2 regions of the Stenotrophomonas sp. 22LJNL06-5-1 genome follow, and region 2 is predicted to be linked to the other one. Evidence: predicted binding sites of a transcription regulator. Region 2 holds the regulator's gene; the other holds the start of a gene.
What was found. The regulator FliA, encoded in region 2, starts transcription of late flagellar genes. The targets are predictions, from matches to a motif close to TAAAGTTTNNCNNNCNNNGGCCGATAA.
Positions count from the first base shown of each region.

Region 1: AC13GF_RS01110 (GGDEF domain-containing protein) is a predicted target of FliA. The motif match lies at 8,797-8,823, and genes of this name have one in related genera.

Region 1 is NZ_JBSPUE010000001.1:240,598-255,662, reverse strand. It holds gene AC13GF_RS01155 (DegT/DnrJ/EryC1/StrS family aminotransferase) at 1-432, opposite strand, end outside; gene AC13GF_RS01150 (DMT family transporter) at 443-841, opposite strand; gene AC13GF_RS01145 (EamA family transporter) at 838-1,197, opposite strand; gene AC13GF_RS01140 (alpha/beta hydrolase) at 1,199-2,035, opposite strand; gene AC13GF_RS01135 (sensor histidine kinase) at 2,115-3,494, opposite strand; gene AC13GF_RS01130 (response regulator) at 3,491-4,174, opposite strand; gene AC13GF_RS01125 (metallophosphoesterase) at 4,308-5,435, opposite strand; gene AC13GF_RS01120 (winged helix-turn-helix transcriptional regulator) at 5,509-5,958, opposite strand; gene AC13GF_RS01115 (MFS transporter) at 6,036-7,253, shown strand; gene AC13GF_RS01110 (GGDEF domain-containing protein) at 7,349-8,764, opposite strand; gene AC13GF_RS01105 (TonB-dependent siderophore receptor) at 9,051-11,300, shown strand; gene AC13GF_RS01100 (cation diffusion facilitator family transporter) at 11,474-12,454, shown strand; gene nfi (deoxyribonuclease V) at 12,493-13,167, opposite strand; gene gpmA (2,3-diphosphoglycerate-dependent phosphoglycerate mutase) at 13,262-14,011, shown strand; gene AC13GF_RS01085 (M13 family metallopeptidase) at 14,169-15,065, shown strand, end outside.
Region 2 is NZ_JBSPUE010000012.1:77,485-92,549, reverse strand. It holds gene AC13GF_RS20480 (chemotaxis protein CheW) at 1-721, opposite strand, end outside; gene AC13GF_RS20475 (ParA family protein) at 718-1,500, opposite strand; gene motD (flagellar motor protein MotD) at 1,505-2,521, opposite strand; gene AC13GF_RS20465 (flagellar motor protein) at 2,523-3,263, opposite strand; gene AC13GF_RS20460 (chemotaxis protein CheA) at 3,365-5,194, opposite strand; gene AC13GF_RS20455 (protein phosphatase CheZ) at 5,197-5,802, opposite strand; gene cheY (chemotaxis response regulator CheY) at 5,802-6,194, opposite strand; gene AC13GF_RS20445 (RNA polymerase sigma factor FliA) at 6,252-6,995, opposite strand; gene AC13GF_RS20440 (MinD/ParA family ATP-binding protein) at 6,992-7,879, opposite strand; gene flhF (flagellar biosynthesis GTPase FlhF) at 7,866-9,488, opposite strand; gene flhA (flagellar biosynthesis protein FlhA) at 9,634-11,694, opposite strand; gene flhB (flagellar biosynthesis protein FlhB) at 11,739-12,869, opposite strand; gene AC13GF_RS20420 (CocE/NonD family hydrolase) at 13,001-15,065, opposite strand, start outside.

The DNA.
Region 1 (15,065 bases), on a different contig from region 2:
GATCACCCAGGCACCGGCGTTGCGGGCGACTTCGCAGGCCAGTTCGACATCGGCGATGCGCCCGCCCAGGTGGGTCGGCAGGATCGCCAGCGTGCGCGCATCGGCCAGACGCCTGAGCTGGCCGGGATCAAAGTCGAAGTGGCCGCTCCGGGTATCGCACAGCTGCACGCGCAGGCCCAGGCTGTGCACCGCGATCGGCACCAGCGGGCAGGTATAGGCCGGCATGATCACGGTGTCGCGCTTTGGCGCGCGCTTGCGCAGCGTACGCAGCGCGATCAGCAGTGCATGCGTACCGGAACAGGTCAGCTGCAGCGGCGGTGTGCCGAGCTGGCTGGCCAGGACTTCGCGCAGGTCGCCACCACCGGGCAGGAAATCGCTGGCCTGCATCGGCAGGCCCGCGGTAGGTGGCAGTTCGCGCGCGAACAGGCTCATCGCAGCGCGCTCACGAGGCGCTTTCGGTGGGGCTGTGCGGGTCGTCCGCTTCAGCGCGGCCGAGGCAGACGATGCCGGCCACGATCAGTACCGCACCGAGCAGATGGTGCAGGGTCAGCGGCTCGTTCAACAGCCACGCCGACAGCAGCAGCACGCTGATCACCTCCAGGTGTGATGCGGCAAACGCGGGGCCGATCGGCGCATGGCGCAGCAGGCTCATCCAGGTGAAGAACGCACCCACGTAGCCGAGGATGGCGCCGTACACCCACGGCTGCGACAGCACGCGCAGCAGCCAGGCGGTGTTGGCCTCGACCGGCAGCGCGGCATCACCGGCATACTTGAAGCACAGCTGGGCCAGCGTGTCGAAGGCCATCAGCAGCGGGAAGCCGATCACATACAGACGCCTCATGAGCCGGCCCCCACCACCGCCACGCCCGCGGTGACCAGCAGCATGCCGGTCACCCGCAGCGGCGTGAGCTTCTCGCGGAACAGGAAACGACCGGCGATCATCAGCGCGACGATGTTGATCGAGCCCAGCAGCACGCCCTTGGACAGCGGCACCAGCGACAGGAACGCAATCCAGGCGACGAACTCAAGCACGTAGCAGGCGATGCCGATCCACAGCCAGGGGCGGCTGAGCATGTGCTTCCAGCGTTGCAGTCCTTCGCCTTCCTGCGGATCGCTGGCGGCGGCCTTGAAGGCGAGCTGGCCACCGGTATCGAGTACCACATTGGCCAGCCACAGCAGCGTGGCAAGTGCTCCCATCTCAGGCCACCGCCTTGAGCACGCCCGTGCGTTCACCGATCTCGGTGAAAAAGCGCGCGCTGCGACGGATCACATCGCGGCGTTCGCGGTCGATGGTGATCATGTGGTAGCTGTCTTCCAGTACCACCAGTTCCTTCGGGCCGCTGACCCGCGACATCACCAGCTCGGCGTTGCCCATGCTGGCCACGTCGTCCTCGCGGGCGTGCATCACCAGGCACGGTGCGGTGACCTGGTGCAGGTGGCGGCGGGTCCAGTTGCTCAGCGCACGCATCTCGGCCAGCGCGTGCCAGGGGTTGCCCGGAAGGCCGGCAGCCGCGCTGTCGCCGGACAGCATGGCGGCGCTGACCTGCGCGCGCAGGCGCTCGTCACGCAGGCCGTACGGCGGTTCTTCCATGAACATGCGGTCGCGGCCGATGTTGAAGCGCTTGAACCACGGCAGCAGGAACGAGAAGCGAGCCACGGCGGGGATGTTCCAGCCGTCATAGCGGAAAGTGGCGCCGTATACGCCGACCCCGGACACCCACTCGGGGCGACGTGCAGCAAGCGCCAGTGACAGCACCGCGCCCATCGACAGGCCACCGACGAACAGCTGGTCAACCTTGCCGCGCAGGGTTGCCGCGGCATCTTCCACGCCCTGGTACCACTGTTCCCAGGTGGTCGCCAGCAGGTCATCCACGCTGCCGCAATGGCCGGGCAGCTGCACGCCGTGCACGGTGAAACCGGCGTTGTTCAGCCCTTTGCCCAGCATGCGCATTTCCGCCGGGGTGCCGGTCAGGCCATGGACCAGCAGCACGCCCTGTGGGCCACCGGGGAGGAAGAAGTCGTGCGATTCGGTCACCTGGCGGCTCCGGGACGGCAGTGGGGATGGCAGGATCGCAAGCGCGATTTTCGCCAGCCTTTCAGCGCCCCGGGCCGGGTCAGGGCGCCTTCAGCAGCGGCAGCGTGATGGCGACCTTCAGTCCGCCACCGGGGCGGTTCAGGAAGCTCAGGCGGCCGCCGAAGTGCTCCACCGCCTCGTGCGCGATGGCCAGGCCGAGGCCGGTGCCGCTGGCAGCGGTGCCCGGCGCCCGGAAGAAGCGCTCGCCCAGCCGTGGCATCACGTCGTCGGGCACGCCAGGGCCGTTGTCTTCCACATACAGTTCGACATCATTGTCGTCCAACGCGTGCACGCCTACCGTGACGGTTGCATTGCGGCCGGCATAACGCAGGGCATTGTCGATCAGGTTGTCCAGCGCCTCCTGCAGCATGGCGCCGTTGCCGAGTACACGCAGCGGATGGGGGCTGCCGCGGTAGCCCAGATCGATGCCATCGCGGATCGCCTCCGGTACGCGCATGCCGACCCACTGCGGCACCAGCTCGCACAGATCCAGTGCCTCCACGGTATCGGGCACGGTCTGCGCCCGGCTCAGCGCCAGCAGCTGGGTGCTGACCCGGGCCGTGCGCTGGTTGAGCCGGCGGATGTGCTGCAGTGCCTCGCGCACCGTATCGGGGTCACCATGTGCCAGGGCCTGGTCCACGTGCAGGGCCATGCCCGCCAGCGGCGAACGCAGCTGGTGTGCGGCATCGGCGATGAAGCGGTTCTGCAGGGTGATCATTTCCGCCTGCCGGGCAAACAGATCGTCGATGGTGCTGATCAGTGGCTGGATCTCCTCCGGCACGTCGGCATCCGAGATCGGTGCCAGTTCGCCGCGGCGCTGCGCCAGGCGGGTCCTCAGCGGGGTCAGGATGCGCAGGCCGTAGGTCACGCCGAACCAGACTAGCGCGGCAGTACCCAGCGCCAGCATGGTCATCAGCGGGATGATGATCATCAGGATTTCGCGCGCGCGCTGTCGGCGGTCGGCCATGCTCTCGGCCACGGTCACCGCCAGCTGGTCCTGTGGATCGTTCATCGCCTGCGTGCAGACGGTGGCCATGCGCACCTGCTGGCCATTGAGGTTGCCGTCGTACAGCGCCGGATGCACGCCGGTGCAGTCCTGTGAAGGGGCGTACGGGCTGAAGTCTGCATTGCCGCTGAGGGTACCCATGCGGCTGCTGTCGACGTTGAAGTAGCGATGGCCGTCGGGGTCGTACTCGATCAGGAAGCGCGCCTGAGGAGACAGGTCGCTGGTCACCGGCATGGTGCTCAGCATCTGCGCGAACGAATGCGTGTCGTCGATCAGGTTGCGGTCGTGGATGCGGTTGGAATAGTCCAGCGCAACGTAATAGGCCAGGATCGTGTTGAAGGTGAGCAGGCCCAGCATCGGCAGCGCCAGAAAGGCGAGCAGGCGCCGACGCAGGCTGGGGGGGCCACTGATCACGAGGCGCTTTCGTCCTGCGCGTCTTCCAGCATGTAGCCCAGCCCGCGCACGGTGCGGATGCCCATGCCGCCCGGTTGCAGCTTGCGGCGCAGGCGGTGCAGGGCGATGTCCAGGCCGTTGTCGGTGAGGTCCTGGCCCCAGTCGCACAGCGCTTCCACCAGTTGCGCGCGCGACACGATGCGCTCGGCGCGAACCGCCAGCGCCGACAGCAGGCCGAATTCGCGCGCGGTCAGTTCCAGTGACTGGTCGTCGATCCACACGCGGTGCCCGGCCAGGTCCAGGCGCAGGCGGCCGATGCGCAGGTCCGGGTTGCCATTGCTGGTGACCCGCCGCAGCTGTGCGCGTACACGGGCTTCGAACTCGTCCAGTGCGAACGGCTTGACCAGGTAGTCGTCGGCGCCGAGGTCGAGCACACGCACGCGCTCGGCCAGGCCGTCGCGGGCGGTCACCACCAGCACCGCCAGACCATCACCGCGCTGGCGCAGGCGCTGCAGCACATCGCGGCCATCCAGCTGCGGCAGGCCCAGGTCCAGTACCAGCAGCGCGTACTGGGTCGAGCCCAGCGCAGCGTCGGCGTGCGCGCCGTTGTCGACGTGGTCGACCACATGGCCCTGCCGGCGCAGCGAGGCGCACAGGCCGGAGGCGATATCCGGGTCGTCTTCAGCAATCAGAACGCGCATGCGCGGGGCTCCTGTAACAGTCAGGCCCACCGGATGGACGGGGTGGGCCTCTCTCGGCTGCCGAGGGTAGCCGCAAACCGGGTGAAGGTGGAGCGCGCCGCCACCGCCCGGTGCCGTCGCACTGTCCCGCCATTCAGTCCTGCAGGCCTGGCTCACCCTGCGCCAGCGGCACCCGCGAGCCGTCCAGCAGGCCACGGCTGAGCCTGCCATCTTCGATGAACAGCAGTTCGCCGTTCTCGCCGTTCTTGATGCTGCTGTCGATGGCGATCACGCGGTCGCCGTGGAAGCTGCTGACGTGTGGCATCGAGGTATGGCCGACCACGATGCGCTTGAGCTGCAGGCGGTCGAGCACGGTCTGCACGCCAGCGGTGTCGAGGCGGCCATCGAAATAGCCGCGGTACCAGATCGGGCTGGTCTTGCCGTCATACAGCGGTGCGGTGGCCGGGTCGGCCTTCACTTCGGCCTTGGGCAGGCCGAGCGAGGCCTGGTAGGCCGCGTTGGTGCGCGCCGGGTCCAGCGCCAGCTGCACTGCCTCGGGCGAGATGCCGCCGTGCAGGAACAGGGTGTCGCCGATCTTCAACAGCACCGGGCGGGTGCGCAGCCATTGCCCGATCACCGAATCGGCACCGTACAGCTGCGGGTAGCTGCGGCCCAGCAGCTGGGCGCTGCGCAGGTACTTCGGGTTGACGTAGCGCAGGTCGTCGTACAGCACCATGGTCTCGTGGTTGCCGAGCACGAAGTGCACTGCGCCGCCGGCGGCGGCCGCCTGCTGCTGCAGGCCGTACAGCAGCCAGAAGGCCTCGGTCACCTGCGGGCCACGGTCGAACACATCGCCGGCGATGACCAGGGTGTCCTTGCCCAGCGCCCAGCGGTCCTGTGCATCGATGACCTGGTGGGCACGCAGCAGGCGCACCAGCAGCCCGTACTGGCCATGGATGTCGGACAGCGCCACGATACGCGGCACGGCCGGCAGCACCGAGACCGAAGGTGCATTCGGGGCAGCCACATGCAGCGTGTGCTCGTAGCCGCAACGCGGGGCGATGTCGGTGCCTGCGGCCTGCGTGGCAAGCGTGTGCGACTCGACCTTGTCGTCGCAGATCCATCTGGCCTGCAGCTGGTTGCCCTGGCGGAACACATAGGGGCCATCGGCCTGCACGTGGTCGGCGGGCGCGGCAACCTCGCGGGCCTGCGTGGTTGCTGTGGCGCAGGCCAGCAGCGGCAACAGCAGGGCGGTCAGCAGGGAGGGGCGATAGCGCGACATCGGCGGCATCCGGTGGCGGAAAGACCCGATGCTAACCGGCGCGGGCGTTCGTCGGTGTGCGCGAATGGGCGGATCAGGTGTCGCGCCCGTCGTCCTTGAGCTTGCGCACGCGGGTGGCGGTGGACTGAAGCGGTTGGCCGTCGCGCCCATGCGGCTGCATGTAGGGCAGCGGCCGCCGCGTCGCCGATTCGATCAGCTGTGAATGGGCTTCGCCTGCACCGAAGCGATGGCGCTCTCCCCACTGGCGCAGCGCGACCAGCAGCGGGAACAGTTCCTGGCCAGCGGCGGTAAGCACGTACTCCTGGTAGGCCGATCCATCGGAGGCCGGCTGCAGCCGCAGGATGCCGGCCTCGACCAGCCGGCGCAGGCGGTCGCTGAGGATGTTGCGCGCCGCGCCGAGGCTGCGCTGGAAATCTCCGAAGCGGGTGATGCCGTCGAACGCGTCGCGGATCACCAGCAATGCCCAGCGGTCACCGAGCAGGTCGGCAGTGCGGGCTACAGGACAGGGGCTGTCGGCGTGCATGCTGGGTATCTCCGAATGTGGTTGCAGTTTAAAACCAATGGCGATAGCCTGCATCTGGTTTCAAATTGCAACCAAAAATGAGTGCCGCATCTATTCCCCGGCCGCTGCTGGTCCTGCTTGCGGTTGCCGCAGGCGCCAGCGTCGCCAATGTCTATTACGCGCAGCCGCTGCTGGATCAGCTTGCACGCGCCTTTGCGCTGGACCGGGCCGTGGCCGGCGCGGTGCTGGCTGCCACCCAGGCCGGCAGCGTGCTGGCGTTGCTTGGCCTGCTGCCGCTGGCGGACCGCGGCGACCGGCGACGCCTGCTGCGGCTGCAGTTGATCGCGCTGGTGCTGGCCCTGTTGTGGCTGGCGGCGTCACGCACGGCGAGCTGGTTGTTGTCGGGCATGCTGCTGGCCGGCTTGCTGGGCACCGCGCTGACCCAGGGCCTGATTGCCTATACCGCCATGCTGGCACCGCCCGAGCAGCGCGGTCGCGTGGTCGGTGTGGTGCAGGGCGGCGTGTTCATCGGCCTGCTGCTGGCGCGCGTGGTGTCCGGTACGGTGGCGGCGGCCTTTGGCTGGCAGACGGTCTACCTGCTGTCAGCGGTGGTGATGGCGGTGTTGGCGGCGATGCTGTGGCGGCGCCTGCCCGCAGTGCCGGTGCCGTCGGTTCCTCCACGCTGGCGCGAGCTGCTGGGCTCGATGCTGGGCATGCTGTGCCGGGATCGAACGCTGCGCGAGCGCGGGCCGATGGCATTGCTGTTGTTTGCCGGCCTCAATGTGTTCTGGGCGGCGGCACCCCTGCCGCTGTCGGCACCGCCGCTGCACTGGTCGACCGCAGCCATCGGCGCGCTCGGCCTGGCCGGCGTGGTCGGCGCGCTGATGGCTGCACGTGTCGGGCACTGGATGGACCGTGGTTTCACGCATCGGGTCAGCCTTGGTGCGCTGCTGCTGATGCTGGTCGCGTGGTGGCCGCTGCTGGGCCTGCCGCAGTCGCTGTCCTTGCTGCTGCTGGGTGTGGTCGTGCTCGACCTCGGCGGCCAGGCACTACATGTCTCGAACCAGGCATTGCTGCTGCGTGCACCGGCAGAACAGCATGGGCGCCTGGTGGCGTTGTACATGCTGTTCTATGCGCTGGGCAGTGGTGCAGGCGCGGCGGCGGGACCCTGGATGCAGGTGCGGCATGGCTGGCCTGCCGTGTGCCTGCTGGGGGCAGGCATCGCGTTGCTGGCGCTGCTGTGGTGGGCAGCGTGGCGGGTGGGGGCGGTGAAAGCAGCGGCTGGGCGCCGTATCGATCGAGCCGGCTGTCGGTAGAGTCGACTGTCAGTCGACCACTCTTCGCCCAGCGTGCGAAAAATCCCGCGCTGCGCGCGATAGTCGACCAGCGGTCGACTCTACCTGTCCTGCCGTCATCGCTGCAGCGCGCGCCGCCCGGGGGCTTCCTGCAATGCCTCGCTGGCCACCACCACGCGGTTGCGGCCGCTGCGCTTGGCCTCGTACATCGCGGCGTCGGCACGTGCCATCAGCCGCTCGTAATCCGGATGACCATCGTGACCGGCCACGCCGATGCTGGCGGTCAGTTCCAGCACCTGGCCATTGGCCAGCGCTACCGGCGACTGTGCGATCTGCCGGCGCAGGCTCTCAGCGATGACGGTCGCCTGCGATTCGCTGGCGGCCACCAGTACCACCACGAATTCTTCGCCGCCATAGCGGAACAGGTAGTCGCTGCCACGCGTGAGCTGGCCGAGCAGGCCGGCCACGTGCTGCAACGCGCGGTCGCCGGCATCGTGGCCGTGGCCGTCGTTGATTGCCTTGAAATGATCCAGGTCGAGCAGCAGCAGCGAGAACGGTGTGCGGTTGCGTGTGGCCAGCTCGATTTCCCGACGCAACACGGTGGGCAGGAAGCGACGGTTGAGCAGGTTGGTCAGCGCGTCGCTGCCGGCATCCAGTTCGCCGATGCGCTCGAACAGCAGTGTCATCAGGGTGCGGATTGCAGCCAGGTCCTCACGGATGGCCGGCAGCACCGCCAGTCGCTGCGCCGGAGCATCGCCGCTGGCGCGCTGCAGGTGGCCGTCAATGCGGGCCATCAACTGGCCCACCTGCTGCGTTTCGCTGCTTTCGCCGAAGCTGGGGATGCCCTTGTGGGTGAACCACAGGCCGAACTCCGAGGTGGCCAGGCTGGCGTTGTCGCTGGCCTGCACATGACCGGCGAGTGCGTACAGCAGGGCGTTCTCCCAGTCCAGCAGCAGTGCGCGCTGGCGCTCGCGTTCAGTACCGACGTTCTGTACCAGCGAGAACAGCCGGTAGGCGGCGTCGGCACGGGTGGAGCGCTCTCGCGCATGGGTGTAGGCCAGGGTCATGCCTTCCATGGCGATGTCCATGATCGCGCTGAGGCAGGCGATGGCGGCAAATGCGGTCGCGCTGTCGGGCGCGTCGTCGCGCAGGCGCACGAACAGCTCGTGCTTGAGCACGCGCGCACCGCGGGTGACCAGGTCGACCGGGATGCCGACCCGTGCGTGTACGTCGCCGATCACCCGCTGCGAGGCGACGGTGGTGGCGATGCCGGAGGCCTCGGTGGTCAGCAGTTGCACCAGCCAGCGCTGCATGGCCGGCTGCAGGCGCTGCTTGACCTGGTCATGGGACAGGAAGCGGCGTGCACGCCCGTCCTGCAGCAGCACTTCGTAAAAGCGCTGGGCCAGCGCGGGTGGGGCATCGGTGGCAGCGGCCTTGAGCAGCGCGGTGGCGGCAGGGCCGGCCTGGAGCAGGCAGTGCTGCCAGGCCTCGGCCAGCGGCTGGCTGGCATCGTCCAATTGGGGTGGTTCCACGTCGATCTCTGACTGCGTACGGCAAACCACGGGTATCGGCCGCGGCGGCATACGGTTGATGGCGGGTTAGCCGGCCAGTTTACGCGCGGTGCAGGGTTGCACGGTGCGCAAACCACATCGGCGCCGCTGCGGCAATGAGTGAACGCATTTGAGAATCAATCGCATTGGTGGGAGAATGCGCGCACGGAACGGGCTGCAGGTGCCTGCAGGACTGCTCCGCCTCCCCCTCGTCGTTGCCTCAAGCCCTTTGCCAGAGGCCCCGTAGCCCTGCCAGAAGGTCCTGATCATGTCTCCTGCCGTTGTCCTTTCGCCGCGCCCGCTGGCGCTTGCCGTTGCCGTCCTGCTGGCGGGCAGCGCCCTGACCGCCCAGGCCGAAACCGACGCCACCGATATCGACACGGTGCACGTCACCGCCTCGCAGATCGCGCGTCAGGCACTGGGTACCTCGACCATCACCGCCGAGGACATTGCCCGGCGCCCGCCGGCCAACGACATCGCCGAGCTGCTGCGGACCATGCCCGGCGTCAACCTGACCGGCAACAGTGCCTCGGGCCAGTACGGCAACAACCGCCAGATCGATCTGCGTGGCATGGGCCCGGAAAACACCCTGATCCTGGTCGATGGCAAGCGCATCGGCGCACGCGATGCCGTGCGCATGGGCCGCAGCGGTGAGCGCAATACGCGCGGTGACACCAACTGGGTGCCAGCGGAAATGATCGAGCGCATCGAAGTGCTGCGCGGCCCGGCGGCGGCACGCTATGGCTCGGGTGCGTCTGGCGGCGTGGTCAACATCATCACCAAGCGCCCGACCGGCGACCTGACCGGTGCGGTCGACCTGTATGGCCTGGTGCCCGAGCACAGCGCCGAAGGCGGCAGCGAGCGCGTCGGACTGCAGCTGAGCGGGCCGATGACCGACACCCTGTCGTTCCGCCTGTACGGCAATCTCAACAAGACCGACGCCGATTCGCTGGAACTCAACCGTGACTTCGCGACGAATCCGAACGCGGTGCCGCCGGCCGGCCGCGAGGGCGTCAAGAACCGCGATGTCAACGCGCTGCTGCGCTGGGACGTGACCGCCAACCAGGTGGTCGAATTCGAAGCCGGCACCAGCCGCCAGGGCAACATCTATGCTGGCGACCGCGCGGTCAGCACCACCGGTACCTCGACACCGATCGATCTGGGGGCCTTGGCCGAGCAGCAGGCCGAGACCAACCGCATGTACCGCAACACGGGCGCGATCACCCATCGCGGCCGCTGGGGTGACGTGACCTCGCGGGTGACGGCCGCAGTGGAGGCGGTGAACAACTCGCGCATCAACGAAGGCCTGGCCGGTGGCCCGGAAGGCAGCTTCAACGGCACCGACTGGTCGACCTCGCGCCTGCGCAACTACCAGCTGGACGGCGAAGTTAGCTTCCCGACCACGCTGGGTGGTGCCGAGAACATCTGGACGCTGGGTTTCGAGTACCTCGACAGCCGCCTGACCGACCCGTATTCGATGAGCCAGTCCAGCAGCAGCGGCGGCGGATTCCCGGGATTGTCGGCCGATCGCGCACGCGGCAAGTCCGACGCCCAGACCACGGCCGTGTTCGTGGAAGACAACATCTACCTGGGTGAGCGCTGGATCGTTACCCCGGGCCTGCGCTTCGACCACCACAGCCAGTTCGGCAACAACACCAGCCCCAGCCTCAATGCGCAGTTCCGCATCAACAGCGACTGGGTGGTAAAGGGCGGTATCGCCCGTGCATTCAAGGCACCGAACCTGTACCAGTCGAATCCGGACTATCTGTACTACACCCGTGGCAATGGCTGCCCGAATGCACTGCCGAGCCTGGGCGCCGGCTGCTACATGCGCGGCAACGCGGACCTGAAGGCGGAAACCAGCCTGAACAAGGAGCTGGGCATCGAGTGGGCACCGCAGAGCGGCTGGCAGGCGTCGTTGACCTACTTCCACAACGACTACAAGGACAAAATCCAGGCCGGCTACAACCAGATCGGCCTGACTGCCGACACCAGGGGCCGCATCTTCCGCTGGGAGAACGCACCCAAGGCGATCGTGCAGGGGCTTGAAGGCAACCTGGTGATCCCGCTGCTGGGCGAGCAGGGCAACCGCCTGAAGTGGAGCAACAACTTCACCTACATGGTGGAGAACGAGAACAAGAGCACCGGCCAGCCGCTGTCGGTTATTCCGAAGTACACCGTCAACACGATGCTGGACTGGCAGGCCACCGACAAGCTGTCGATGCTGCTGACCGGCACGTTCTACGGCAAGCAGAAGCCGGCCACCACCAACATCAACAATGATCCGCGCTGCACCGGTACCTGCGACCCGTCGATCGCACTGCAGGATCGCGGTGCGTACAACATCTGGGGCGTGAGCGCGCGCTACAAGGTGACCGAGACGGTCAGCTTCGGCTTCGGCGTCAACAACCTGGCCGACAAGCGCCTGTTCCGCGAGGCCAACAGCAGCGATGCCGGCGCGGCGACCTACAACGAGCCGGGCCGCGCGTACTGGGCCAGCCTGCGTTTCGGGTTCTGATCGCAGGCGGGCGTCGTTCCGCTGGGCTCGCCAGGCACGGCCTGGCGCTACTGGGTAGCGCCGGGCCATGCCCGGCGGCTCCGGACCTGCGCGCCTGCAATGTTATAAACACCGTAATAGTCTCCCTCGCCAGCACGGCGTAGCCTGCACCGCATCGCAAAGGAGCTGTTGCCATGGGCCACGACCACGATCACCTACCGTCCGAGATCCGCCACGAGAAACCCTTGTGGTGGGCACTCGGCCTGACATCCACCTTCCTCGTCGTCGAGGTGGTGGGCGCGTTCTGGACCAACAGCCTGGCGCTGCTGTCAGATGCGGCGCACATGGCCACCGATGCACTGGCATTGATGATCGCGCTGGTCGCGGTGCGGCTGAGCCGGCGCCCGCCGGATGCACGTCGCACCTACGGCTATGCACGGCTGGAAGCGCTGGGCGCGATGATCAACGGTGCGATGCTGTTCGTGGTCGCCGGTTACATCCTGTGGGAGGCCATTGGGCGTTTCCGCGAGCCGCAGGAGATTGCCTCGTCGGGCATGCTGGTGATTGCGGCGGCGGGCCTGGTCATCAACCTGATCTCGATGCGCCTGCTGCAGGCCGGCAGCGGCGAGAGCCTCAACGTGAAGGGTGCCTACCTGGAAGTGTGGGCGGACATGCTCGGCTCGGTGGCGGTGATTGCTGGCGCGCTGTTGATCAAGTGGACCGGCTGGAAGCCGATCGATCCGATCCTGGCGGTACTGATCGGCCTGTGGGTGCTGCCGCGCACCTATGTGCTGATGCGTGAGGCGATCAACGTGCTGCTGGAAGGCGTGCCCAAGGGCATGGACGTGTCCAAGGTGCGTGACAGCCTGTCCGGCCACGCTGCGGTGCTGGACGTGCATGACCTGCATGTGTGGGCGCTGGCCTCCAGCACCCCGGCACTGACCGCGCACATCGTGATGCGTGACGGCACCGATGCCGATGCGCTGCGCCGTGAACTGGGCGGGCGCCTGCACGATGACTTCGGCATCGAGCACGTGACACTGCAGCTCGAAGCGGACCACTGCGGCGAAGCCTGTGGTGAGCCCACGCCGGCCAAGGGCGGCGAGCACGAGGGCTATGAGGGTCACGACCACGGCGAGGACGCGCAGGGCCATCGCGGCCACGTGCATCGTTGATTGAAATTGGGGGCCGCGGCGGGTGGTGCCCGGCGTGGCTATTCGTCCCGTCGGGACGCCAGCCGATCCGCCAGCCGGGTCGGCTCCGGCAGCCGGTAGCCATGCAAGGTGCGCTGCACCCAGGCCAGCGCGGTATCCGCACTGACCCGATGGCCGCCGGCCACGAACAGCGGCTTGCAGCGCACTTTGCTGCGCAGCACCCAGCCCAATTGTTCATCGCCATCCAGCAGCGGCGTATGCGCACCGGCCTCGGCACCTGGTTCGACGAACCGGCCCACCAGTTTCGACTTGGCCACACCGATACTCGGCAGGTCGGTGACCACGCCCAGATGCGCGGCCACGCCCAGCCGGCGTGGATGGCTGATGCCGTGCCCATCGACGAACACCAGGTCCGGCGTGCGTGGCAGCAGCGCCAGTGCGGCCAGCAGTGCCGGCAGCTCGCGGAAGCTGAGCAGGCCGGGGATGTAGGGCATCACCGTAGGAATCCGCGCGATCTCCTGCGCTGCGGGCTGCAGCGTCTTCGCATCCAGCAGCACCGCCGCGGCGCGGGTGATGGCGCCGTTGTCCTCGAAGCCGACATCCAGCCCGGCCAGCCAGCGCACGTTGCGTGGCAGGCGGTCCTGGCGCTCCACGCGGCCGGCCAGCTGGATCTGCTGCTCGCGGGCGGCGGCGACGCTGCCTTCCCAGCGTCCGGGGTCGATCACCGTATTCATTGGTCACAGCATCGCATGCGCGGTGCCACGGCCCGGTGAGTGGCGCCCGGGGCTACAATGCCGACCTGCCTTTCCTCGCGTTGGAGACCCTGCAGTGACCCGTAAACTCGTACTGTTGCGCCATGGCCAGAGCCAGTGGAACCTGGACAACCGCTTCACCGGCTGGGTCGATGTCGACCTGACCGAGCAGGGGCGCCGGGAAGCGGCCGCCGCCGGTCGCCTGATGCGCGAGGAAGGCCTGCAGTTCGACGTCGCCCACACCTCCGTGCTCAAGCGCGCCATCCACACCCTGCAGGGTGCGCTGGCCGAGCTGGAGCAGGACTGGCTGCCGGTGAACAAGTCCTGGCGCCTCAACGAGCGCCACTACGGCGGCCTGCAGGGCCTGGACAAGGCCGAGACCGCCGCCAAGCACGGCGAGGACCAGGTCAAGGTGTGGCGCCGTTCGTACGACATCCCGCCGCCGGCCATGGACCTGGAAGATCCGGGCCACCCGATCCATGACCGCCGCTACGCCGGCCTGGATCGCAACGCGCTGCCGGGCACTGAATCGCTGGCGACCACCCTGGACCGCGTGCTGCCGTACTGGCACGACGCCATCGCGCCGCAGCTGAAGGACGGCAAGACCGTGCTGGTCACCGCCCACGGCAACTCGCTGCGCGCGCTGTACAAGTACCTCAACAATGTTTCGCGCGAGGAAATCCTCGAGCTGAACATCCCGACCGGCATCCCGCTGCTGTTCGAACTGAACGATGATCTGACCGTGCAGTCGTTCCGCTACCTGGGCGACCCGGAAGCGGCGCGCAAGGCTGCTGAAGCCGTGGCCAACCAGGGCAAGGCGCGGTAGATACCCGCCGTTGGTGGGTATTGCTCTGCTGGGTGCGTGCGGACCAACGGTCCGCACCTGCCCGATTACGGCCAGGGGCGTTCCCCCTGTGACCTTTGGCCGGTCCCCGCCGCGGGCCTTCCCGGCTACCCTGTGAAATTACCCGCAGGAGAGCCTCATGAACTTCCGCAACCTGGCCCCGCTGGGCCTGACCCTCGCCATCGCTGCCTCGCTGGCCGCCTGTGGCAAGAATGAAACCGCACCGGCCGCCAGCGCCGATGCAAAGCCGGCCTTCGATCAGTCGCAGATCAAGACTGCGCTGATCTCGCTCAACAGCGCCGATCTGGACCCCTCCATTTCGGCCTGTACCGACCTCAATGGCTTCGTCAACAGCAAGTGGCTGAAGGCCAACCCGGTGCCGGGCGACCAGACCACCTGGGGCAGCTTCGAGATCCTGCGCGAGCGCTCGTTGGAAGTGCAGCACGCGCTGGTCCAGCAGGCCGCCGCCAGTCAGGCCAAGGCCGGGTCGGTGGAAGCCAAGATCGGTGATATCTGGAAGACCGGCAACGACGAAGCCAAGATCGAAGCCGCCGGCCTCGCGCCGCTGCAGCCGCAGCTGGACAAGATCACCGCGCTGAACGATACCGCCGCCATCACCCAGTACCTGCGCGACAGCCAGGCTGAGGGCAAAGGCGTGCTGTTCTCGCTGTTCGCCAATGCCGACTACAAGGATTCGGCCAACGTCATCGCCTACGTCGGCCAAGGTGGCCTGGGCCTGCCGGAGAAGGGCTACTACTTCGACGACGCGCAGGCCAAGATCCGCGATGCCTACGTGGCCTATATCGCCCAGGTGCTGACCCTGTCCGGCGTGGACGCCGCGCAGGCGGCCGAGCAGGCCAAGGCCGTGATGGCCTTTGAAACCCGCCTGGCCAAGGCCTCGATGTCGCGCATCGAAATGCGTGACCCGGCCAAGCGCTACAACCCGCTCAGCGCCGCAGACGCCGACAAGCTGACCCCAAACTTCAGCTGGACTGCGCTGTTCGACACCCTGAAGGTGCCGGCCGCGCAGAAGTTC
Region 2 (15,065 bases):
TCAGCAGTTCCAGTGCATACGCCTGGGTGCCGCAGCGCAGGCGCAGCCAGCGCGAGGTGCGCTCGCCGGCGCGACGGTTCTGCGGATGCGGGCTGCTGGCGGGCCGGTGTGCCTGTGCCTGCAGTTCCTGCCAGCTGTTCGGACGGTTGCCTGCTGGCGCGTCCACGGCCACGCGCGGTGGCGGGGCGGCATCGGTGCGCGCCACTGGAGCGGGTGCTGCGACTACGGCCGGTGGTGGCGCAGGAACGTCCTCGCCGCCGGCTGCGGCCTCGAACGCAGCCTGCAGGCCGGGGCTGTCAGTGTGGGCCAGGCGAAGGCTGTCGGCCGGATCGGTCTCGTAGATCACTTCGTCCGGCAGATCGTCCCAGGTGGGTTCCGGACCTGCCTTGGCGGCGACCGGGGCAGGGGAGGTCTCGTGGATCACTTCGGCCGGCAGATCGTCCCAGGTCGGTTCTCGTTCGGGAGCGGCGACCGGCATTGCGGCGGCCTCGAAGGCGGCTTCCAGTGCTGCGTCGTCCTCTGCCGGGGCAGCGGCAACAGTCTCCGTTTCGTAGATCACTTCGGCCGGCAGATCGTCCCATGTCGGCTCGCGTTCGGTGTCCGCTGCAATCACCGGGCACGCTTCGTCGCTGGCCGGTGGCGGTGCAACCGGTGGCGCCACGGCGATCGCTTCGCCCAGCAGTTCGTCCAGATAGTCGTCCAGTACGCCGGTGCTGTTCATGCGGCCTGCTCCAGGGCGCGGGCATCCTCGCCGAGGATCCAGTTCAGGGCGCGGCGATAGGCGGCCAGGCCGCGGCCCGGGTAGTCCTCACCAACGCTTGGCAGGGTCAGGCCGGAGGCGTTGCTGATGCGGGTGTCGATCGGAATGGCGTCTTCCCACACGCGGCTGCCATGACGGTCCTGCATGGTGCGCAGTGACTCGTTGCCGGCGCGGGTGCGGCGGTCGAACAGAGTCGGCAGGATCGAGATCGGCAGCGGGCGGCGGCGCGAGCGCTCGACCATCTCGCCGGTGCGGACCATGCCATCCAGGCCATGCAGCGCCAGTGGCTCGGCCTGGGTGGGGATGATCAGGCGGTCGGCTGCGGCCAGTGCGTTGATCATCAGCAGGCCGAGGGTCGGTGCGCAGTCCAGCAGGATGTAGTCATGCTGGCCCTGGTGGCGCGCCAGAGCGTTCTGCAGGGCCAGGCCGAGGCCGGGCTGGTTGGCGCTGCGGCGCTCCAGTGTGGCCAGCGCGGACTGTGCACAGACATAGTCCAGGCCGTGGATGTTGCTGGCATGGCACAGGCTGGAAAGATCGGCCGGCGGGGCGCCGAACAGTTCCAGTACGCCGGCCGGCGGCGGGTCCACCGGCACGCCGAAGGCGCGGCTGAGCGAGGCATGTGGATCGAGGTCGATCAGCAGCACGCGATGGCCGAGCGCGGCCAGGCCGCGGCCGAGGGCGAGGGTGGTAGTGGTCTTGCCGACTCCGCCCTTCTGGTTGGCGACTGCCCAGATGCGCATCGGTTTACTCCTTCATTGCCGGGGGAACGGCGGCGCCGACGCGGCTGCCAGCCGGCACCGGCGGCAACTTCACCGGTGCGATGGGGGAGGTGGGGGCGGTAGCCGGAGTTGCCGCGGCTTGTTCGGTGTCGGTGCTTTGGGTGGCACCGGTGGCTGCGTTCAGGCGCTGGCCAAGCGGGTCCACCGAATGCGAGGTGTCGGCCAGGATGATGACCATCACCCGGCGGTTGCGGTTGCGGCCCTGCGCGCTGTCGTTCTCTTCGCGCGGGCGGAACTGGCCGTAGCCGACCATCGCCAGCCGCGATGGCTGCACGCCCTGGTCGGCGAACAGGTGCACCACGCTGGCCGCACGCCCGGCCGACAGTTCCCAGTTGGACGGGAAGGTGGCGGTGGCAATCGGCACGTTGTCGGTGTGGCCTTCCACGCGCACGCTGTTGGGCACGTCGCGCAGGACCTCGGCCAGGCTGGCCAGGGTCTGCCGCGCATGCACGTCCAGCGCCGCCGAGCCGGTGGGGAACAGGATGTCGCTGTTGATCTCGACTTCGATCCACAGCTCGGTGCGGCGCACGCTGATCATGCCGCGGTCGATCAGCGGCGCCAGTGCGGCAGTGAGGCGGTCGGCGATGCTGTTGAGCTGGCGCTCGGCCCGCGCGATCTGCTCCTGGTTGTGCACCGACACCGGCATGCGCATCTGCGAGGCCATCGATGGCAGCAGGGTCGGGTCGTGCAATGGCGCCGGCGCCGAGGGCCCGATCTTGGTGCCGGACTTGATCACCGAGGGGCTGTCCCAGCCGCCACCCTGCACCTGCTTGTTACCCACCTGCACCGGATTGATCGTGCGCGGTGCGCCCCCGAAGGCATCGGTCAGCGCGTCGGCCATGATCCGGTACTTGCCCTCGTTGACCGAGGAAATCGCGTACATGACCACGAAGAAGGCGAGCAGCAGCGTCATCAGGTCGGCATAGGGAATCGCCCATGCTTCGTGGTTGGCGTGCTCTTCGTGGTGCTTGCGGCGGGCCATGTCAGTGCAGGAAGCCGGAGAGGTTGGTTTCGATGTTGCGCGGGTTCTCGCCCTGGGCGATCGAGATCAGGCCTTCGATGACCATTTCGCGGTCGCGGGTGTTGTGCGAGATCACACTCTTGAGCTTGGCGGCAACCGGCAGGAACAGCAGGTTGGCCGAGGCGATGCCGTAGATGGTGGCGGTGAACGCAGCGGCGATGCCGTGGCCGAGCTTGCTCGGGTCGGCCAGGTTCTTCATCACCGCGATCAGGCCGAGCACGGCGCCGATGATGCCGAGGGTCGGGGCGTAGATGCCCATTGCTTCGAAGACCTTGGCGGCGGCCTGGTCCTGGTGCTCCTGGCTGCCCAGTTCGATTTCCAGCATGTGCCGCATCGATTCGGGTTCGACGCCGTCTACCAGCAGCTGCAGGCCCTTGCGCAGGAACGGGTCCTGCTGTGCTTCCACCTGCGATTCCAGGCCCAGCAGGCCCTGGCGGCGGGCGATGTTGCTCCACTCGACGATCTGCTGGATCAGTTCGCGGCGATCACTGTGCGGCGGGCGCACCACCCAGCGCACGATCTTGAACGCATGCTTGAACACCGCCGGCGAGGTATGCAGCAGGATCGCGGCGACGGTGCCGACGATGACGATCACGAACGCCGCAGGCGACCACAACGACGCCAGGCCGGCGCCCTTGAGGATGCTGCCACCGACCAGCGAGGCCAGGGCGAGAAAGAGTCCAATGAGGCTGAGTCTATCCATGGTTCCGGTATCGGCGTGTATGAATGGGACTTGAGACACCGGTAGATCGCGTACAGACGGTAGTCACAGTTTTCGGGTCGCCGGGGGACGCCCGGCGGGGGTCATCGCAGCCCGTCCACGTCCAGGATCAGGGCCATGCGACCATCGCCGATCAAGGTTGCACCGGCATAACCGCGCAGGCCGCGCAGGGCTTTCGGCAGCGGCTTGATGACCACTTCCTCACGCCCGCGCACCTGGTCCACGACCAGCCCGAAGCGCGCTTCGCCGGCCTGCAGCACCACGATGGTCAGCAGGGGCGAGGCGGCGGGCGTCACATCCAGCCACTGGCGCAGATCGACCAGCGGCAGGGTGTGCGAGCGGCGGTCGAGCACGGCACGGCCATCGAACCAGCCCAGCGACGTGCGCGGCGCGTGCAGCACTTCCATCACGCGCGCCAGGGGCAACGCGTAGACGTCCTCACCTGCCTGCACCAGCAGGGTCGGCAGGATCGCCAGGGTCAGCGGCACGCGGATCAGGAAGCGGCTGCCACGGCCCAGCTCCGACTGGATCTGGATCTGGCCGCTCAGTTCGCGGATGCGTGACTGCACCACGTCCATGCCGACGCCGCGGCCGGAGATGTCGGTGACCTGCTGCTTGGTCGAGAAGCCCGGCAGGAACACCAGATGCAGGCATTCCTCGCTGCTCAGGCGGGCGGCCGCTTCGGGATCGATCAGGCCCTTCTCGCGCGCCTTGGCACGCAGCTTTTCCGGGTCGATGCCGGCGCCATCGTCCTGCACCTCGATACTGACGTAGTCGCCTTCCTGCTGCGCCGAGAGGCGTACATGGCCCATCCGCGGCTTGCCCTGCGCCTCGCGCAGGTCGGGCATTTCCACGCCGTGGTCGATGGCGTTGCGGACCAGGTGCACCAGCGGGTCGGCCAGCGCTTCGACCAGGTTGCGGTCGAGCTCGGTCTCGGCGCCGATCAGCTCCAGGTCCACTTCCTTCTTCAGTGAGCGGGCGACGTCGCGGGCAACCTTGGGGAAGCGGGAGAAGACCTTGCCCACCGGCTGCATGCGGGTACGCATCACCGCCGACTGCAGGCGGGCCGTGGCGATGTCCAGGGTGGACACGGCGCGGTCCAGCTCTTCATCGCGCAGGCGTGCACGCAGAGTCTTGAGCCGATTACGTGACAGCACCAGTTCGCCGATCAGGTTGACGATCGCGTCCAGGCGCTTGGTGTCCACGCGCACCGTGTGTTCGGCCTCGGCCAACGGCTTGGCAGCCGGCTTTGCCGCCGGTGCCGGTGCGGCGGCCGGTCGCGGGGCTGCAACCGGTGCCGGCGCCACGGCAGCGGCAGGCTTGGTGCCCGGTGCGGCGCCACCGTGCAGCTGGTCGAGCAGGGCTTCGAACTCGTCTTCGCTGATCAGTCCGTCGTCGGCTTTTTTTGCCGGCGCGACGGCGGTCGGTGCATTGCCGCCGTGTAGCTGGTCGAGCAGGGCCTCGAATTCGTCGTCGGTGATCAGGTCGCTGCCGCCCGCAGAGGGTGCTGCGGTGGCGGGTGCAGCCACGGCGCTGCCATGTACGTCGAACTGGGCGATCAGGTCCGGCGGCGCATAGCCTGGCTCGGTGCCGGAAGACACGGCATCCAGCATCGACTGCAGGTAATCCAGCGATTGCTGGGCCGCGTCGAAGTGGTGGGCCTGCAGCACCGCCTGGCCGGCGCGGGCGGCGCCCAGCGCTTCTTCAGCGGCGTGGCACAGCTCGACCATGGCGGTGACGCCGAGGAAGCCGGCGCCGCCCTTGAGCGTGTGGTAGCCGCGGAACACCGCGTTGAGCTGATCGCTGTCCTGCGGTGCCTGCTCCAGCGACACCAGCTGTTCGCCGAGGCGATCCAGGATTTCCTGTGCCTCGATGATGAAATCGGCAGTGATGTCGTCGGATACCGCGCTCATGCTTACAGCCCCAGATCCGACAACAGGTCGTCGGCGTCGTTCTGCGAGACCGCGTGGCGGTCCAGTCCCTTCAGTGCCGGCCCGGCCAGTTCCGGGTCGGTGCGATGCTGTTCCGGCGGCAGGCCGAGTGCGCCGAAGCCTTCGTGCACGCGGCGGACGATGCCGACCACGCGACGGATGATCTGCCCGGTCAGGTCCTGGTAGCTCTGGGTCAGGGCGATCTCGGTCAGGTTGTGGCGGATGCGCTCGAGCTGCGCGTCCTGGCCAGGCTGCAGGCCTTCGGCGCGCAGCTGTTCGGTCAGGCTGCGGCATTCCTCGGCCAGGTCCAGGGTGCGGTGCGTGGCCTGTTCGGTCATCGCCACCACGTGGTCCAGGCGCGCGCAGGCATCGTCCAGTTCGCCGGCTTCGCTGGGTACGGTCGGTAGTTCACCCAGCGCCTGTCCCAGTTCGCGGGCCAGCCGCGAGAGGCCGCTCATCATCGGCTGCGTGCGCAGCGCGACCAGTCCGTCGATGCGCTGCCGCCAGGCGGCCTCGTCACCGGACTCCAGTGCGTCCAGGGCTTCCTGCAGGCGCAGGGCGAGGGCGTTCTTGTCGACCGTGGTATCCATCAGGCGCTGGCCGCCAGGCGTTCGAAGATCTTGCCGAGCTTCTCTTCCAGCGTCTGCGCGGTGAACGGCTTGATGATGTAGCCGTTCACGCCGCTCTGGGCGGCTTCGATGATCTGCTCGCGCTTGGCTTCGGCAGTGACCATCAGCACCGGCAGGGTCTTCAGCTTGGCATCGGCACGGATCGCCTTGAGCAGCTCGATGCCGGTCATCACCGGCATGTTCCAGTCGGTCACCACGAAATCGAACGGCTGGCTCTGCAGCAGCGACAGCGCGGCATGCCCGTCCTCGGCTTCGGCGGTGTTGGTGAAGCCCAGATCGCCCAGCAGGTTCTTGACGATTCGACGCATGGTCGAGAAGTCGTCGACGATCAGGATGCGCATGTTCTTGTTCAAAGCAGAATTCCTTTGTTGTTCATTCCGGACGGCCGGGGGCAGCCGCCTCGGGGATGTTCATTCTTCGAGGCCGGCGTCGGCAGCCTCGAACAGCTTCAGCCGGCCACGCAGGCGCAGTACCGCCTGGCCGTGGATCTGGCAGACCCGCGACTCGCTCACGCCGAGCACCGCGCCGATCTCCTTCAGGTTCAGTTCCTGCTCGTAGTAGAGCGAGAGCACCAGCTGTTCGCGCTCGGGCAGGTGGCCGATGGCCTTGCCCAGCTCGCGGCCGAACTCGCCGCGCTCCAGCACCTGCTGCGGGGTCGGACCACCCTGGGCCACGGTGTCCAGCTCGCCCTGGTCCTCGATGCGCGATTCCAGGCTCAGCACCTGGCCGCGGGCGGCGTCTTCCATCAGCCGCAGGTACTCGGGCAATGGCATCTCCATCGCGGCGGCCACTTCGGTGGCGCTGGCGGCACGGCCACTGCTCTGTTCCAGGCGGCGGATGGTGGCGGCGGCATCACGTGCACGGCGGTGCACCGAGCGCGGCACCCAGTCGCCACGGCGGATCTCATCGATCATCGAACCGCGGATGCGGATCGAGGCGTAAGTCTCGAACGAAGCACCCTGGTCGGCGTCATAGCTGCGCGACGCTTCGATCAGGCCCATCATGCCGGCCTGGATCAGGTCGTCGACTTCGACGCTCGCCGGCAGGCGTGCGGCCAGGTGGTGGGCGATGCGCCGCACCAGGTCCGAATGCTGGGCGATGACCTCGTTGGCCGCCGAGCGCTGGACTTCCCTGTACTGGGCTGCGCCTTTCATGCGGCCACCCCTCGCTGCTTGAGGATGCGTTCGAGGAAGAACTCAACGCCGCCGCGCGGTTCGGTCGGCGCCTGCCAGCGTGCGGTACGGCGCGCGATCTCGGTGATCGCAAGCGCGGCCGGGCTGGACGGGTAGGCCTTCACCACCGGCTGCTGGCGCTGCACCGACAGGCGCAGCCAGTCATCCTGCGGCACGCAGCCCAGGTAGTTCAGCGAGACATCGGCGAGGAACTTCTCGCAGACGCGGGTCAGCTTCTCGTACAGCACGCGGCCCTCGTTAGGGTCGCGCACCATGTTGGCTACCACCTGGATGCGGTCCACACCGCGCTCGCGCGACAGCACCTTGATCAGCGCATAGGCGTCGGTGATCGAGGCCGGCTCGTCACAGACCACCACCACGGTGTCCTGCGCGGCCTGGCAGAAGGTCAGCACGCCATCGGTGATGCCGGCGGCGGTGTCCACCACCATGATGTCCAACTCGCGCTCGAGTTCGGAGAACACGTTGACCAGGCCGACGTGCTCGGCCGGGGCCAGTTCGGCCATGTGGCGGCGGCCGGACGCGGCCGGCACCACCAGCACCCCGTTCGGGCCTTCGACGATGACGTCGTCCAGCGTGCAGCGGCCGGCGACCAGGTCGGCCAGGGTAAAGGTGGGATTCAGCCCCAGGATCACGTCGATGTTGGCCAGGCCGAGGTCGGCGTCCAGCAGCAGCGTGCGCTTGCCCATGCCGGCCAGCGCCACGGCCAGGTTGGCCGAAACGTTGGTCTTGCCCACGCCGCCCTTGCCGCCAGTGACGGCAATGGTGCGCACAGGGCCGAGCGGCTCGCTGCGGGTGGCCGACAGCGGGAAGGTCTTGGTCAGCTTGGCGTACTCACGCGACGGCATGGTTCAACTCCGGGTTGCAGGGCATATCGGCCGCGCGGCGCAAATCTTCAAGGCGAAGTACGAGATTGGCTGCACTGGCCCGGTGCAGGTCCTCCGGAACGTCCTGGCCATCGGTCACCCAGGTGATCGGCAGGGCGTGGTCCACGGCCACCGACAGGGCGTTGCCGAAGCGGCCGGTCTCGTCCAGCTTGCTCAGTACCAGGCCCTGCAGGTTGGCGGCGCCGAAGCGGCGGACCACCTCGTCCATGTCGCCGAAGCTGGTGTTGGCCGGCAGCACCAGCAGGGTGCGCACCTGGCGGGCGGCACGCAGCCACTGCAGCTGGGCGGCCAGTGCGCGGTCGCGCGGGCCCAGGCCGGCGGTGTCGATCAGTACCAGCTTGTAGTCCTTCAGGCGTTCCAGCAGCTGGTCCAGGTCGGTGCCGCTGTTGGCCTCGTGCACCGCGATGCCGAGCTGGCGGCCGTAGCCGTACAGCTGCTCGCGGGCACCGATGCGGGTGGTGTCGGTGGTGACCAGGGCGACGTCACGCGGCGCGTGCTTCTCGGCGAAGCGCGAGGCCAGCTTGGCGATGGTGGTGGTCTTGCCGGCGCCGGTCGGGCCGACCAGGGCGATCACGCCGCCTTCTTCCAGCGGGTCGACCGGGGCGATCGGCAGCTTGCGCGAAATCAGCCCCAGCATCAGGCCGCGGCCGCGGTGGGCCTCGGTCTCCAGCGGGATCTGCATGGCCACGTCGCGGGCCAGGCCGGCGTCGAAGCCGTACTCGTCCATCAGGTCCAGCGCAGTGGCGCGCACCGGGCAACCGCGCAGGCGCTCGTCGGTGAAGCGGTTCATTTCGCGCTCGATCACCTGGCGCATGCCCGCCACTTCCTGGCGCAGCTGGCGGATCTCGGCGTCGTCCTGGGCAACCACGGTCAGCGTCGGTGCCGGGGCCAGCACGGGGGCAGGGTCGGTTTCGTCGCTGGCTTCAGCCGGTGCCGGTTCGCTGGCGGCGATTCCCGGCTGGGTGGCGGCCACAGCAGCGGCCGGCAGCGGCGGCGGCTGCACCGTCGGGGCCGGGCTTTCGTGATCCGCAGCCTGCGGCGGATCGATCTGGAAGTGGGCGCGGTTGGCCGGCACGGCGTTGGCAGGTGCCGGTGCAACGGGGGCTTCGGCGAACGGAGCGAAGATCTGTTCCGGCAGCGCCGGTTCGTTGACGGCGGCACGCGCCAGGGTGGCGGCGAAGCCGGTGCTGCCGCGGGTCGGCACGATCTCGTCGGCGCTGTCCAGGGTGCGGCCGGTGGCGCCGACCGCAGCGCGGGCGAGGGCGGCCACGGCCGAGGTGGTGGCGGCGACCGGTTCCGGCGCCGGGGTACTGCTGCGGCGGCGGGTGACGGCGGCGATCACCGCGTCGGCGGCGGTGCGCGGCTTCGGCGCCGGCGGCGGAGCGATGTCGCGACGCGAGGCTTCCAGCGCACGCTGCACGGCGCTCTCATCGTAGTTGGCGGCGGCGACGATCTCGATGCCTTCCTCGATCCGGCGGTTGGACAGGATCACGGCGTCAGGGCCATGTTCCTTGCGCACCAGGTTCATGGCCGAGCGCATGTCGGCGGCGACGAATCGTTTGATTTTCATGCTGTGGTCACGGGACGAAGACGGCGGGGTGGCGGTCGGAGAACTCGGGTGGTCGGTGGTCTGCACGGTGCGGGTTCCCCTTGGTATCTGTCTGTTGCGTTGGTTCGAAAGTGGTGTCTGTTTTCTGGCGCATCGGAGGGCGGCGTCAGCTGATCGTTCCGACCAGTTTCAGGCGCTTGTCCTCCGGCACCTCGCTGTAGGCCAGGACCGACAGCGACGGAACGCTGTGGCGGACCAGGCGGGCCAGCGCGGCGCGCACCGGGCCAGGTACCAGCACGACCGCGGGCTCGTTGCGGGCTTCCTGCTTGCTGACACATTCGGCCAGGCTCTGGTGCAGTCGCTCAGCGAGTCCGGGTTCCAGCGCGGCGCCGTTGCCCTGCGTGGACTCCTGCAAGACACGTTCCAATTGCGGGTTGAGGGTGAACACCGGCAGCTCCGCCGACATTCCGGCGATCTCCTGCACGATGAAGCGGCCCAGTGCGGTGCGCACGGTGGCGGTCAGCACGGCCGGGTCCTGGCTGTTCGGCGCGTGTTCGACCAGTGCTTCGGCGATCTTGCGCAGTTGGCGGATCGGAATGCGTTCGACCAGCAGGTTCTGCAGCACGCGCACCACCGCCGACAGCGGCAGCGCCTTCGGCGTCAGATCTTCGACGAGCTTGGGTGCGCTCTTGGCCAGGTTGGCCAGCAGATGCTGCACTTCTTCGTGGCCGAGCAGTTCCGGCGCGTGCTCACGGATCAGGTGCGAGAGGTGGGTGGCGACCACGGTGGCCGGGTCGACCACGGTGTAGCCCAGCGTTTCTGCCTGGGCACGCTGGTGCGGCTGGATCCAGGTGGCATCCAGGCCGAACGCGGGGTCCTTGCCGGCGATGCCTTCCAGCGCGCCGAGGGCGCTGCCCGGGTCCAGGGCCAGCTCGCGGTCGGGGTGGATCTCGGCGGTGGCTACCGGCACGCCGTGCACCAGCACGCGGTAGCCGTTGGCGGGTAGTTCCAGATTGTCGCGGATATGCACCGACGGGATCAGGAAGCCGACGTCCTGGGTCAGCTTGCGGCGAACGCCCTTGATGCGCGCCATCAGTTCGCCACCCTGGTTGGCGTCCACCAGCGGGATCAACCGGTAGCCGACCTCCAGGCCCAGCGGATCGACCGGACGCAGCTCGTCCCAGCTCAGTTCCGCAGTCGGTGCCGGCGCGGCTTGGCGGCCCAGTGCATTGAGTGCGGCGGCATCGGTGCCGCCGGCCGCGGCGTCGGCGGCCGGAGCCTTGCCCTTGCGATAGACCTTCCAGGCGATGAAGCCGAGGATCGCGGACAGCGTCAGGAAAGCGACGTTGGGCATGCCCGGCACCAGGCCGACCACGCCGATGATGCCGGCGGTGATCGCCAGCGCGCGGTACTGGCCGAACACCTGGCCGGTCATGGCCTGGGCCATGTCCTGCGAACGCGAGGCGCGGGTGACCAGCATGGCCACGGCGCTGGAGACCAGCAGGGCCGGCAGCTGCGCCACCAGGCCGTCACCGATCGACAGCAGGGTGTAGGTGGCCGCCGCGTCGCCGAACGGCATGCCATGCTGCAGCACGCCCACGGCCAGGCCGCCGAGCATGTTGATGAACAGGATCAGGATGCCGGCGATGGCGTCGCCGCGGATGAATTTGCTGGCACCGTCCATCGCGCCGTAGAAGTCGGCTTCCTCGCGGACTTCCTCGCGGCGAAGCTTGGCTTCTTCACGCGTCAGCAAACCGGCGTTGAGGTCGGCGTCGATCGCCATCTGCTTGCCGGGCATCGCGTCCAGGATGAAGCGCGCGGTCACTTCCGAGACGCGGCCGGCGCCCTTGGTGATCACCACGAAGTTGATGATGGTCAGGATCGCGAACACCACGATACCCACCGCGTAGTTGCCGCCGATCACGAATTCGCCGAAGGCAGCGATGACCTTGCCTGCGGCGTCGTGGCCGTTCTGGCCGTTGAGCAGGATCACGCGGGTGGAGGCCACGTTCAGCGCCAGCCGCAGCATGGTGGTGATCAGCAGCACGATCGGGAAGATGGTGAAGTCCAGCGGGCGCTTCACGTAGACCACCGCCAGCAGCACCATCAGCGAGATGGCGATGTTGAAGGTGAACAGCGCGTCGAGCACCGGCGCTGCCAGCGGCACCACGACCATGGCCAGCAGGGCCAGCACGATCAGCGGCGCGCCAAGGCCCTGGCGGATCATTTCCAGGGCGCGGCGGGTGTTGAAACCGGTGGAGGGCTGGGCGCTCACGGGCGGCCTCCCTTGCCGAATTCATCCACCTGGATGTGCGGGGCGTCCGGCATCGGGCCAGTGCGCCAGGCGCGCAGCTGGTAGACGTAGGACAGGACCTGGGCGACGGCCGAATACAGTCTCACGGGGATTTCCTTTCCGAGTTGGCCTTCCCGATACAAGGCGCGTGCCAAAGGCGGGGCGGAGACGATCGCGACCTTGTTGCCGTCGGCTACTTCACGGATGCGCAGGGCGGTCTCGTCCACGCCAAGGGCGACCACGGTGGGGGCGTTCATGGCGCCGCCCTCGTACTTCAGCGCCACCGCGTAGTGGGTCGGGTTGACCACCACTACGTCGGCAGTGGGCACCGCTTCCATCATCCGGCGGTTGGCCATCTGCTGCTGCAGCTGGCGGATGCGGCCCTTGACCTCGGGGCTGCCCTCGCTTTCCTTCATTTCCCGGCGCAGCTCTTCACGGGTCATCTTCAGCTTGCGCATCCAGTTCCAGCGCTGGTACGGGGCATCGATGGCGGCCAGCACCAGCATGGCGCCGGCGGTGGCCAGCAGCAGGCGCAGGGTGAAGCCCAGGCCGTCGGTGATGGCGGTCTCCAGCGGGTGGTGGATCAGCCCGCGCAGGGTGTCGAAGCCGGTCCAGACCACCAGTCCGGCGGCGACGCCGACGAACGCCACGCGCAGCAGCGATTTGGTGAACTCGGCAATGGCCTCGGGGCCATAGAGGCGCTTGAGCCCGCTCATCGGGTTCATCCGGTTGATGTCAGGCAGCAACGCCTTCTGCGACCAGCGCAGGCCGCCCATCACCAGCGGGGCGACGAAGCTGGCCAGCAGGCAGACCAGCACCAGCGGCGCGATCACCAGCATGAACTGCAGCAGCAGGTCGCCGAAGTGGCCGAACAGTTCCTTCGGGTTCTGCCGCAGGCTCTGTTCGGGGCTGAGCGCGTGCTTCATCCAGGCGCTGGCGCCGCGGCCTATCGAACCGCTCATGGCCATCACCGCCAGCACGCCGGCGCCGAACACGGCGGCGGTGCCGAGTTCGCGCGAGCGCGGCAGGTTGCCCTGTTCACGGGCGTCGCGCAGGCGTTTTTCGGTAGGTTGTTCGGTCTTTTCGCCGGCGGATTCGTTCTCGGACATCACGGGCACTGCGGCAGGGGATGCCGGGGTGCGTGCAAGATCTGTTCCGTGATGGGCCGTTGCCTATCCACGCATGGCGGGGATCTTCCGAGGCAGGGAGCGGGGCGGCCCCATCCACGCGTGGCGTGGCGCTACTGGGGGGTGTCGCTGGCGAGGTGGAGGGGAATCGTCAGAACACTGTCGCTGTGCCAGTCCACCTGCAGCGGGGCGCCCGCATCGGCGGCCGATTCGTTGCTGACATCACGGCCGGTGCCGTGGTTGACCTGGTGCATGGCGTCCTTCAGCACATCCACCTTCACCAGCAGGCGGCTGCCTGCAGCCAGGTGGCGAGCGACCATGCGCGTGCGATCGAAGGGCAGGTGGGTCCATTGGCCGGGCTGCAGCAACTGGCGCGTGCTCGGGTCACGCACATGGCTGGCCCGGCCCATGTAATAGGACAGCTGCATCCGGCGTCCATCGGCGAGCAGCTCGTACAGGGTGACGGTGAAATCGAAGTCGCGCTTGTTGATCCGTACCTTCAGGTCGCCGGAGAAGCTGCCCACCAGATCCATCGGACCGGCAAAGGGGTCGGTGGCAAAGGACAGCGCGGTATCCCTTTCGTCCTGTGCCGCGATGATCGGGAACGGATAGTAGCCATGCCGCATTTCACCGCGGTCGGCCAGGTCCACGGTTTGCCCCAGCTGGCCCTGGGCTGGCGGCTGTTCCTGCAGGCGGTGGTAGCCATCGGCCGAAGCGGGTGCGGCCGACAGATGGTAGCGGCGGTGGGCACCCGCGGCGGCGTCCAGCGTTGCCGCATGCCCCCAGCGGTTGGTGCCCATCAGCTGGTAGTTCACGCGGTTGGGCACCAGCGCCGGGCGAGGGGCGCCGCGCAGCACATGGTCCAGCCACTGGAAGGTCAGTGCAGGCGTGTCGAACTGCGCGACGGCGTCCAGGTCGTATCCGCGCAGCTGCATCGGCTTGATGGCCGACTGCGCACCGCGATGGTCATAGGGGCCGATCAGCAGGGCATGATCGGCATCGGGGCGGTGCCGCAGGTGGTCCTTGAAGTACTGCAGTGCCGAGATCTGGCCATCGTCGTAGTAGCCGGTGATGGTCAGTACCGGGATGCGGATGTCGTCGAACTGGTCGCCATAGGGAACCATCGACTGCCAGTAAGCGTCGTACGCCGGGTGATCGAGCCAGCGTTGCAGCCAGGGGTTGGCCGTGCCGTCGACCTGATCGATCTGCCGGTAAGGGCGGCCGGAGGCATACCAGCGGCGCGGCAGCTGCGACCAGCGCTCGTTCTGGTTGTAGGTGTCGTTGTCCAGCATCGGGCCATTGGCCACATAGAACGCCCAACCGTAGTTGGCACTCAGGAACACGTTGTTCTCCATCGGCAGGCCCTGGCCGGGGATGGCGGCAACGTAGGGCACGATGGTCTTCAATGCGGGATGGTGATGGCGCGCCGCCGCCCAGGCAGTGAAGCCCTCGTAGCTGCCGCCATACATGGCGACCCGGCCATCGCTCCACGGTTGATGGCTGATCCATTCGATGGTCGCGTTGGCGTCCTTGCCATCATGCTCATAGGGAGCGATGGTGCCGATGCCCCGGCCCTTGCCACGTGCATCGACCACGATGCCGGCATAGCCATGCGCGGCGGCCAGCAGCATCTTCTGCCGGTTCTTCGGTGGATCGGTGTAGATGGTGAACAGCATTGCCGTCGGCAGGGGCACCGATGCGGCGCGGGGACGAGCCAGCTGCGCCGACAGCACGACGCCATCGCCAACGGGGATGCGCAGCGCATCGTCGATGGCGAAGCGGCGCTGCGCTTCCGCCGCGACCAGCGGAGGGGCCAGTGCGGCGGCAAGGGTCTGTGCACGCAGTACCGCCCGCAGGCGCAGCAGTTCCAGGGCGACGGCCTCGGTGACGGTCGCAGCCCCCGCCTGCGCTGCGATGGCCTTCTCCAGCTGGGCGCGCACCGGGGCCGGCTCAGCCGAGAGCACGGCATCGGCCTGCACCGCGGCGACGTCGTCGAGGGCAGCGAAGGTGCTGTGGAAGGCACGCGTATAGGCGGCGTTGTCCCGCTCGCCGGCGGTGGCGAGCAGCAGCATCGGCAGCCAGCGTTGCATCGCCGCGGTGTCACCGTCGCTTGCCAGCGATGTGCGTACCCGCTGGATCGATTGCCGCGCTTCGGCCGTCTGGCCCATCGCCAGCAGC